Regions from separate parts of the Tritonibacter scottomollicae genome, predicted to be linked through region 1. Evidence: riboswitches for the same ligand, from Rfam matches in the RefSeq annotation. Region 1 holds a riboswitch; each other region holds the start of a gene.
The links. Region 1 has a riboswitch for cobalamin ahead of R1T40_RS13310 (hypothetical protein). Riboswitches for the same ligand answer to the same signal wherever they lie in the genome.

Region 1 (3,267 bases):
GCGGATCTCGGTGGTGGCAAAGATGAATTTCACATGCGCCGGTGGTTCCTCCAGCGTCTTCAACAGCGCGTTGAAGGCGGAGGTCGACAGCATGTGCACCTCATCGATGATGTAGATCTTGTAGCGGGCCGAGGCGGCGCGATAGGCGACGCTGTCGATAATCTCGCGGATGTCGCCAACCCCGGTGCGCGAGGCGGCGTCCATCTCCATCACGTCCACATGGCGCCCCTCCATGATCGCCAGGCAATGCTCGCATTTGCCGCAAGGCTCCGTGGTGGGGCCGCCGGTACCGTCCTCGCCGATGCAGTTCATGCCTTTGGCGATGATCCGCGCGGTGGTGGTTTTGCCGGTGCCGCGAATGCCGGTCATGATGAAGGCCTGAGCGATGCGATCCGCGGCAAAGGCGTTCTTCAGCGTGCGCACCATGGCGTCCTGACCAACCAGATCGGCAAAGGTCTCGGGCCGGTACTTGCGTGCCAGAACCTGATATTGTCCGCCTTGCGGGGCGGGGGCGGTCTCGGGGCTATGCTCGCTCATGAGGGCCTTTCGGATGGTCTTTGAGGGGCGCTGCCCGGATTCGTGGACGGCGCCGAAATGATCCCGTGCAAACTAAGCGGCACCGCGCGCTTCGTCCACCGCTGTTGCGCGGCCTGCGTGTTTCAAGGCGCACACTGAGCAGGGTGAATCCGGCCGCGTGCAAAAAAGGCTACCGATCAGCTGCTTGCCGAGGCTATGGTATCTTGTACTGTATCGCGGGTTTAGGGTCGCGCCTCCCGGGGGGGAGATTAAATGGTGAGTGCTTCTGAACTGCAGCCGCACCCGGCTGCGCAACCTCTTGTGCTTCATGCGCTGTCGATTGGTGACGGCATTCTTGCGCTCAGCCAGGCACCTGGGGCAGGGGGCGATTACGCTGGTGATCTTCGACTGATCGGAGAATGGAAACCCTCGATCGTAATCTCGATGACCACCCGCGTGGAGCACGTCATCCTGGGGGTCGAGAATATCGGCAGCGATCTTCAGGGGCTCGGCAGTCGTTGGTTCCACTTGCCTGTGGATGATTTTCAAACCCCTGGCGATGACATGCAGGATCGCTGGGCCGATGTCAGCGCGTTGGCGCGTCAGGCGATGTCGGGTGGCGGTCGAGTGCTGGTGCATTGCAGGGGCGGCTGCGGGCGCTCCGGTATGGTTGCCCTGCGATTGATGATCGAGAGCGGGGAGCGCCCGGATGCAGCATTGGCACGATTGCGGGCGCAGCGCCCCTGCGCTGTGGAAACCGATGCGCAGTTGATCTGGGCCCAAGGGCCGCGCAGCGCCCCCTAGTCGCGCGATGGCAGCTGTAGCTGATCGGCAGGGCTGGATGTTCGCGTGGAGCGGCAGGCGCTCTGGCCGGGTCGCGGGAGGTTACATCGGTACAATGGTTTCGGCGCGTGTCAGGCTGAGGGGCCGGGCTTCACCAAAGGCGCGCGGCACCTCTGCCGCACTGCGGGCCGGCAGATCGGCCATGTCCGGCGACAGCATGGCATCGGCAAACCGGTCCAGTGTTTCGGTCTCGGTGCTCGCCGAGACATCACAGAACACCCGGATGCGATCATGACTGGCGGCGAACCGCGCCGGACAGGCTTTTTCACAGCCGTCGAGCTGGCTATCGCCCGAAATCTCAAAATCGTCACGGGTGACGGCTCGTGCGCGGTCAAGCGCTCCGGCAAGGGCGCGCAACATACGCTCTGCCGCCGGGCAGGGGCGGCCCAGATGCATACAGGTTGTCGCCACAAAATCATGTGTCTGTTCGGGATTTTCCATCAAAGTGCCCTCCGCACAAAGTATCATGTCGGGGCGGTGCGGCAGGAGAGACCGTTGGCAGCGGGGATGCAGTGAACCTGCGGTGTGCCATCAGACCTCATCCAGGACACCCCGCCCGGTTTCAGGTTCTTTCGGTGATGGCAGGTCTCCTGACTTGCGGGTCGCTGCGTGCCGGTCCTTCCCGGTCCAACTGGCCGCCTTGGCCTCTGGAACCAGTGGTCACACCGGGTTGCTCGCCGCTTACAGTTGCGGGGGCAGTCATGGACTTGGGTCTGGGTCTGTTGCCCATCGCCTCACCATGTTCCCTTTTCATTCCAAACAGCCAAAGCGGGCCAGTTGGAAACCATCACCAATATGGGTAGCGAGCTGCCCGCCGAGTCGTCAACGATGTTATCGCTGCAGCTGCATAATACTCGCACGCAGGCGGGCGAGAGATACGGCGGGGTCTTCTAAACACAAAACCCCGCCAATGGCGGGGCTTCGTGAAGTGAGAGGTTGGACATCGACCCAAGCGGGGCTCGTTGTGGCTGCTTCCTTCCGGACCTGACCAGGTTGGCGAGGCGCTTGCCCGCGCCAACCCCTCGAATCCCGATATAGGGAAATGATGGAATGATGACAACCCGGCGCCGTGGGATTCCTGGTAGCTCTGCCGTGTCCGTTCAGAGATCCAGGGTCAGCGACAGGAAGCCGCTTTCCATCGCCGTGGCACTGGCGGCGACGTGGTCCGGCAACTCGTAGAGGAAACTGCGTGCGCCGGGGCCGGTGATGGCGACCGCCTGCACCCCTAGGTCAGGACGGAGCTGCCAGGGGTAGGGAAGTGTTGCCAGCGGGTCCTTTTGCACTGCACCGGTCACATAGGCCGTGACCGCATCCCGGATCATCATCGGCGCAAGTTGCAAGGTCGGAGCGTCCCCCAGCATGCGAAAGTTGCCCCCGCCACTGCTGCGATAGCTGTTGTAGGCAACGGCAAACAGTTGGTCCTGTCGCAGGGGCGACCCATTCCAGCGCAGGTTTCGGACACGTCCCGGCGCATCGCTGACCGGTCGCCCATCCGCATCAAAACGCGCGGGGGCGGTTGGGTCGATCTCATACTCCAGCCCAAAAATCACATCGAAATTATGCCCCGCACGATCCGGGTTGGCCAGCAGGGTCCCTGGCATATCCGGGGTGAGCTGATTGAACAGCCCGGCCGACATTTCCAGCCAGTCCGTCAGCTGGGCACCGCTGACAATCACGCAGCGCAGCTCGTTCGGGTAGATATAAATGTCGGCGACATGGCGTCGGGACACCTTGCCAGCTGGTACATGCGTATAGTTAAGCGGCCCGGCCCGCCCGCCGAACTTTGCCGGCGCCACAGCGGAAAGAAGCGGCAGCCCAGCATGCGGTGAAGCTGCGAGAAGTGGGCGAACCGCAGCGGCCTGCGCTTGTGCCGTCAACGCCAGAGCCCGATCCTCTCCAAAGAAGGTG
Region 2 (3,267 bases), 580 kb from region 1:
ACCATTCTGGATGAGCCCGACGCACCACTGGCGCGGGTCATGGATGCGGATGGCAACCCGGTGCCGGAGACCGGCTCGATTAAGGGCAACGTCACCGGCACCTTCTTCCATCTGATCACCGCAGAGCATGAGGGAGAGCACGCATGAGTGGCTTTGTCAGCTTTGTTTCCTCCGGTCCCGGCGATCCGGAGCTGTTGACGGTGAAGGCCGTAAAACGGCTGGAGGCGGCGGATGCGGTGCTGTTCGACGATCTGTCCTCGGGGCCAATCCTGGACCATGCCCATGCGGATGCGGATCTGGTGGGGGTCGGAAAACGCGCCGGGCGCCCCTCGCCGAAACAGGACCACGTCAGCAAACTGCTGGTGGAATACGCGCAATCCGGCGCCCAGGTCGTGCGGCTGAAATCCGGCGACAGCGGTGTTTTTGGCCGCTTGGAGGAAGAGCTGACCGCCCTGCGCGCCGCTGGCATCAAATACGAGATCATTCCCGGCGTCACCGCCGCCTCGGCCGCAGCAGCGGCGGCGGGCATTCCGCTGACGCGGCGGCTGACTGCGCGGCGGCTGCAGTTCATCACCGGCCATGACGTGACCGGCGGGTTGCCGGATCACATGAACCTCGCCGCCCTTGCCGATCCGGAGGCCACCACGGTGGTCTATATGGGCAAACGCACCTTTGCGTCGATGCTGGCGCTGCTGTTGGACGAAGGCCTGCCGCAGGACACGCCGGCGCTGGTGGCCCTCGGCGTCTCCACCCCGGCGCAGGAGCTGCACCGCACCACGGTGCAGGCGCTGCCTGAGCTGCTGGAGCGCATCGACAGCGCCGCGCCGGTGCTGATCCTTTACGGTCCGCTGGCGGATGAAGACGCGCCCGCATGACGCAGCCGACGCTCACGCTCTGCCGCAGCTGCAGCACTGCCGACCCGGACCTGCCACGACAGATCTCCGCGGCGCTGGCGGCGGCGGGGCTGAGCGCGACGCTGCAGCAGGTCGACTGCATGTCGGGCTGCGACCGCCCACAGACCCTGGCGATCCGCCAGAGCGGCAAGACCGCCTATCTGTTTGGCGAGATCACATCAGCGGATCTGCCCGATATCCTGACGTTCCTGCGCCTCTATGCCAGCAGCGCCGATGGCACGCTGCCGGATGCAAGGCCGCTGGGTGAGCTGCGGTTCAAGGCCATTGCCCGCATCCCCGCAGAGCTGCCCTGACCGCATCGCCAGAGGCTATCCGCCCTCCGCAAGCCCCCTGAAGATCACGGAACTGCCGCGAACAGCGCCTCCGGTGGCGTATTCACGCTTGACCGGAGCAAAGCGCGCAAGGCACAACAGATGCATACGGTGTCTGATGATGCAAAGCATCGGGACTGAAACGGGAATGAGGAACGGCGGACCCAATCGCGGCGCCGAAGCCCCAACCGCCCCCGCGACTGTGAGCGGCGAGCGACATTCTGAACCCACTGGCCTGCGTGCCGGGAAGGAGGATGATCGCCGTGACCCGCGAGTCAGGAGACCGGCCGTATGGAACGAGAACTTTATGTCTGCCGTCGGGTGTGACGGCACGGAGGACACACACATGACGACCAAGACGCTTACCTCGACCACATCCGTCTCCAGCATCATCCCGGCGCTTTTTGCCGTGGTTCTGGGTCTCGGCATCATCACCGTGACCGGCCATGTGCAGGCCTCGACCCTGCATGATGCGGCGCATGACGTGCGCCACGCCACCGGCTTTCCCTGCCACTAAGACCATGCTCGCACGTATTCTGACCAGCGCGTTGTTCGCTGGCGCTGCAGCGGGGCTGATCGTCGCCCTGCTGCAGCTTTTCTTCGTGCAGCCGGTGCTGTTGCATGCCGAACTTTATGAAACCGGCGCGCTGGTGCATTTCGGCGGTGATCCCGTCAGTGCCCATCCCGAGCTGCCGGGCCTGTTCGATGAGCCGATGCGCAACCTGCTGAGCGTCCTCTTCACCATGCTGACCTACACCGGCTACGCGCTCGTTCTGGTGGCGCTGATGTCGCAGGCGGAGCGTCAGGGCCATGTGGTCACCGCACGCCACGGCATCATCTGGGGGATTGCGGGATTTGTCGCCTTTCACTTCGCGCCCGGCTTCACCCTGGCCCCCGAAGTGCCCGGCGTCGCCGCCGCCGATGTCGGCGCGCGTCAGATCTGGTGGGTGGCCACCGTTGCGACCGCCGGCGTTGCCATGTGGCTGATCGCCTTTGGCGGCAAGCTGGTGTCCTACGTGGTGGCGGCGCTGCTGCTGATCGCCCCGCATGTGATCGGCGCGCCGGAACCCGATACGTTCACCGGCCCGGTGCCGACCGAGATCGGAGCGCTGTTTGCCGCGCGGGCCTTTGGCATCGGCATGGCCGCCTGGGTGCTGCTGGGCGCCTTTGCCGCCTATTTCTGGCAGACCGAGTCCGCCCGCGACGCAGCTGCAGCGTGACCCAGAACGCCTGATGATCCCCGCCGCGCACATCGCGCCCGGCGGGGATTTCCATATTGAAGGAAGACCCCATGTCCCGTTCGCTCGCCCTGTTTGCCATCGGTCTTGTCTTTGGCGGCGGCATCGGCTTGGTCACCGCCGCCGGAAATGGCGTGACCTTTGATGGCCACGACCACGGCGACCCCGCCCATCATGGCGGCGGCAGTCAAGCCGAGATGGCCGCACATGATCACTCCGCCATGGTCAATATGGCCGCTGGCCCGGAGGCCCCGGCGCTGGAGATTGCACTGACCCCCGATCCGATGTCGGGCTGGAACCTGCACGCGATGCCGCAGAATTTCCGCTTTGCGCCCGAAAACGCCTCCGGCGCTGATTTGGAGGGCGAAGGCCACGCCCATGTCTATGTCAACGGCGAAAAGATCGGGCGGCTCTATGGCCGCTGGATGCATATCGGCACGCTGCCCGAGGGTGAGGTGGAAGTGAAGGTCTCGTTGAACTCCAACAGCCACGGGGTTATCGCGGTTGACGGCAACCCGGTCGAGGCTGCGGTGACCGTGGACACGCGCTGATGGTGCGCTCCTGAGACCATGCCCTTGACCTGCCCCGGACACGGCACCAAGACCGGGGCAGATCTGACCGCCCATTTATTCTTGAGAGATTGCGCCCCATGCTCCACCTCAGCCTGATCGGTATCGGCACCGGCAACCCCAAGCATCTGACGTTGCAGGCGGTGGAAGCGCTCGGCGCGCAGGATCTGATCCTGATCCCCAACAAGGGTGCAGGCAAGGATGACCTTGCCGGGCTGCGCCAGGCGATCTGCGC
Region 3 (3,267 bases), 1.8 Mb from region 1:
TCGGTGAACTCGGACGCGGTGTTCACTTGCAGGATCTCGGAGCAGAGGTTGGACATCGAAATCCGACCGGCGATCGGGTTGGCCGAATTCACCGTGTCCTCAAACATGATGTAGGGGTAGCCGGATTCGAACTGGATCTCGGCAATGGTCTGGAAGAAGGCGCGGGCGTTGATCTTCTTCTTGCGGATCTGCGGGTTGTCCACCATCTCGTGATATTTCTCGGTGACCGAGATTTCCGAGAAGGCTTTGCCATACACCTTTTCCACGTCGTGGGGCGAGAACAGATACATGTCCTCGTTCTTCTTGGCGAGCTGGAAGGTGATGTCGGGAATGACCACGCCAAGGCTCAGTGTCTTGATGCGGATCTTCTCATCGGCGTTTTCGCGCTTGGTGTCGAGGAAACGCAGGATATCCGGGTGGTGGGCGTTCAGATAGACCGCACCTGCGCCCTGCCGTGCGCCCAGCTGGTTGGCGTAGGAGAAGCTGTCTTCCAGCAGTTTCATCACCGGGATCACCCCGGAAGACTGGTTCTCGATCCCCTTGATCGGGGCGCCATGCTCGCGAATGTTGGTCAGCATCAGGGCCACGCCACCGCCGCGTTTGCTGAGCTGCAGGGCGGAGTTGATGCCGCGCCCGATGCTTTCCATGTTGTCTTCCAGCCGCAACAGGAAGCAGGAGACGAACTCGCCCCGCGCCGTCTTGCCGGCATTCAGAAAGGTCGGCGTGGCAGGCTGGAACCGGCCGTCGATGATCTCGCCCATCAGCTGCATCGCCAGCGCTGCGTCACCCCGCGCCAGCGTCAGCGCATTCATCACCACCCGGTCCTCGTAACGCTCCAGATAGCGCTGCCCATCGCGGGTCTTCAGCGTGTAGGAGGTGTAGTATTTGAACGCCCCCAGAAAGCTCGGGAACCGGAATTTCTTGGCAAAGGCCGCGTCCCAGATCTGGTGGAGGAAACTGCGCTCGTATTGATCAAGCACAGCCGCTTCATAGAAGCCTTCCTTGACCAGATAGGACAGCTTTTCCTCCAGCGAATGAAAGAAAACGGTGTTCTGGTTCACATGCTGCAGGAAATACTGCCGTGCCGCCATGCGGTCGGCGTCAAACTGGATCTTCCCCTCATCATCATAGAGGTTCAGCATCGCGTTCAGGGCATGATAGTCGAGATCGGCGGTTACGCTTGCGTCAAGCATGTCTGGCTCTCCTGTGCTGCCCAGAACCGGGCAAGGCCCGCGCGGATGCGGGTAATGTCTGTTTCGGTTCCCGCCAGTTCAAAGCGGTAGAGAACGGGGACGCTGCACTTGCGTGCGATGACCTCACCGGCAAGGGCAAAGGTCGCACCAAAGTTGCGGTTGCCTCCCGCGATCACGCCCCGCAGGAGGGCGCGATTGCGTGTGTTGTTCAAAAGCCGAATGACCGGCTTGGGCACTGCGCCGCGCCCTTCGCCGTCGGCGAAGGTCGGAGACACCAGTACAAAGGGCGCGTCCAGCTCAGGCGGCGGCCCTGCCTGCGGCAGCCGCAGAGCCTCCAGCCCGAGGCGCTCCACCAATCGGGCCGTGTTGCCCGATCGTGAAGAGAAAAAGACGAGCCCGGCCATCCGATCAGCGCCGGATCAGGCCAGACGGCCGATCAGGTCGGGGCGAAACCCGGCCCAGTGCTCTTGTCCGGCGACAACCACAGGGGCCTGACGGTAACCAAGGCCCTGTACCATTTCCATTGCGGCAGCATCTTCGGTCAGATCGATCACGTCGAAAGAAATTCCCTTCGCCTCGAGTGCGCGGGTGGTGGCGGTGCATTGCACACAGGCGGGTTTGGAATAGACGGTGATGCTCATCAGCAAAGGGTCCCTCAGGTTTTGTCTGCTTGGACGAAAGGGGACACGGAACCCGGCGCCGAAACAGCACCGTGTCACGCGTCCGGGCCCTCCGCCGCGGTCGTCGTTGTCTGCTTTGGCAGGTCTCCTGGCTTCACGGCTCAAATGCCCAATCCCGCCTTCCCAATGCGTCTTGCGCATCAGTGGCCCAGGGTGGACTTGCCGCTTACAGTTGCGGGGGCAGCGTCGGTTTTTCACCGATTTCCCTCATTGCTTGCGAGTCGCCTCACAAGAACCAAAGCAACACGATATTGATGCAGATCCAGCAAATGGTCAATATATGGTGTATGGTTTCTTCAGGGAAGTTTTCCACAGAGGCATGTGGATAGCTGCGCGCTAGTCGTCTTGGTGCCGGTTTTGATCGTGTTGTGGGCGGCCGTCGAGCGCAGGAAGCCAGCTTTCACGCCGCTGCACCCATAGTTCATACTCTGGCGCAAACATGTCCGGCTTATCCAAGGCGCCAAGATGCACTTCTATCTCATCGCCGCTTTTGGCGAAAACGGAGGACCCACATGTAGGGCAGAAGTACCGCTCCTGATAGTGGCGCAGATCACCGCTGACGGTCACGTTTTGCTGCAAAAATACTGCGGCGCAGTAAAAGACCGCACCATGATGCTTGCGGCAGTCGAGACAGTGGCACATGCCAACGCGCATCGGCGGTCCGACTGCTGTGATCCGGACACTTCCACACAGGCAGCCCCCTGTCTCCGTCGTCATCTTGCGCCTCCACATCTCGCGTGCACGACAGTTTAGCATGTCACGTCGGTGTGATGAAAGGTTCTCATGGTGACAGGTTCGCTGGCGGCGGGCCGACGGGCCGGGCGGTGTTCCGTTCGGGAAAGCTCGGAGAACGCCATTTATTGTGCCGCCAGTACATCAGCCCGACGCTGTATGCACCGTCGCACCCTGGCAGAGCCCGTAAATCCCCTCCGGCGTTCTTGTCTCTTGCCGACGGCATCCCTCATCGCGAGGGTCTGGGCGCTGGCAGGTATGCAGGCGGATGTCGTCATGCCCAAGGCTGCGCAATTCAGCGCATTTGAACCTCCGGAAGACCTCCATGTTCAATTTTGGTTTAGAGAAACTCGGTACTAGGATATGCTCGGTTAGATGTTGCCCCCGGCATACTGCGGTAGGTGCTCTCCTGCACAAAGGGACAAACGCGTGAAACGACTGCAAGTGAACGAACTCTATGCCATATTGGATGCTATAGGCATGGCGGTAATCGTTTTGGAAGTCGGTGACGACCAGATCCCCCGATATATCGCGATCAACAAACGGTCGCGGGAAATCGCACAGCTTCCCGAAAGCGGCTGGTTCGGGAAATCCGCTTTGGAGATATTTGGCGGCTCCACTGGTGCACGTGCCCTTGCAGTGCAGCAGAATGTGGTGCGGAC

Region 2: it holds a riboswitch for cobalamin, as region 1 does, so the genes downstream of both, R1T40_RS10635 (CbtB domain-containing protein) here and R1T40_RS13310 (hypothetical protein) in region 1, are expected to answer to the same signal.
Region 3: it holds a riboswitch for cobalamin, as region 1 does, so the genes downstream of both, nrdH (glutaredoxin-like protein NrdH) here and R1T40_RS13310 (hypothetical protein) in region 1, are expected to answer to the same signal.

What each region holds. Positions count from the first base shown of each region.
Region 1 is NZ_CP136704.1:2,665,430-2,668,696, reverse strand. Features, by position in the region: gene R1T40_RS13320 (DNA polymerase III subunit gamma/tau) at 1-537, opposite strand, end outside; gene R1T40_RS13315 (protein-tyrosine phosphatase family protein) at 790-1,320, shown strand; gene R1T40_RS13310 (hypothetical protein) at 1,402-1,800, opposite strand; cobalamin riboswitch at 1,923-2,163, opposite strand; RNA gene ffs (signal recognition particle sRNA small type) at 2,286-2,384, opposite strand; gene R1T40_RS13300 (5'-nucleotidase C-terminal domain-containing protein) at 2,460-3,267, opposite strand, start outside.
Region 2 is NZ_CP136704.1:2,088,896-2,092,162, forward strand. Features, by position in the region: gene R1T40_RS10620 (cobyrinate a,c-diamide synthase) at 1-147, shown strand, start outside; gene cobA (uroporphyrinogen-III C-methyltransferase) at 144-875, shown strand; gene R1T40_RS10630 (DUF1636 family protein) at 872-1,207, shown strand; cobalamin riboswitch at 1,318-1,531, shown strand; gene R1T40_RS10635 (CbtB domain-containing protein) at 1,572-1,742, shown strand; gene R1T40_RS10640 (CbtA family protein) at 1,747-2,445, shown strand; gene R1T40_RS10645 (hypothetical protein) at 2,517-3,014, shown strand; gene cobF (precorrin-6A synthase (deacetylating)) at 3,113-3,267, shown strand, end outside.
Region 3 is NZ_CP136704.1:220,817-224,083, forward strand. Features, by position in the region: gene nrdE (class 1b ribonucleoside-diphosphate reductase subunit alpha) at 1-1,193, opposite strand, end outside; gene nrdI (class Ib ribonucleoside-diphosphate reductase assembly flavoprotein NrdI) at 1,175-1,597, opposite strand; gene nrdH (glutaredoxin-like protein NrdH) at 1,613-1,834, opposite strand; cobalamin riboswitch at 1,935-2,127, opposite strand; gene R1T40_RS01740 (GFA family protein) at 2,210-2,590, opposite strand; gene R1T40_RS01745 (PAS domain-containing sensor histidine kinase) at 3,035-3,267, shown strand, end outside.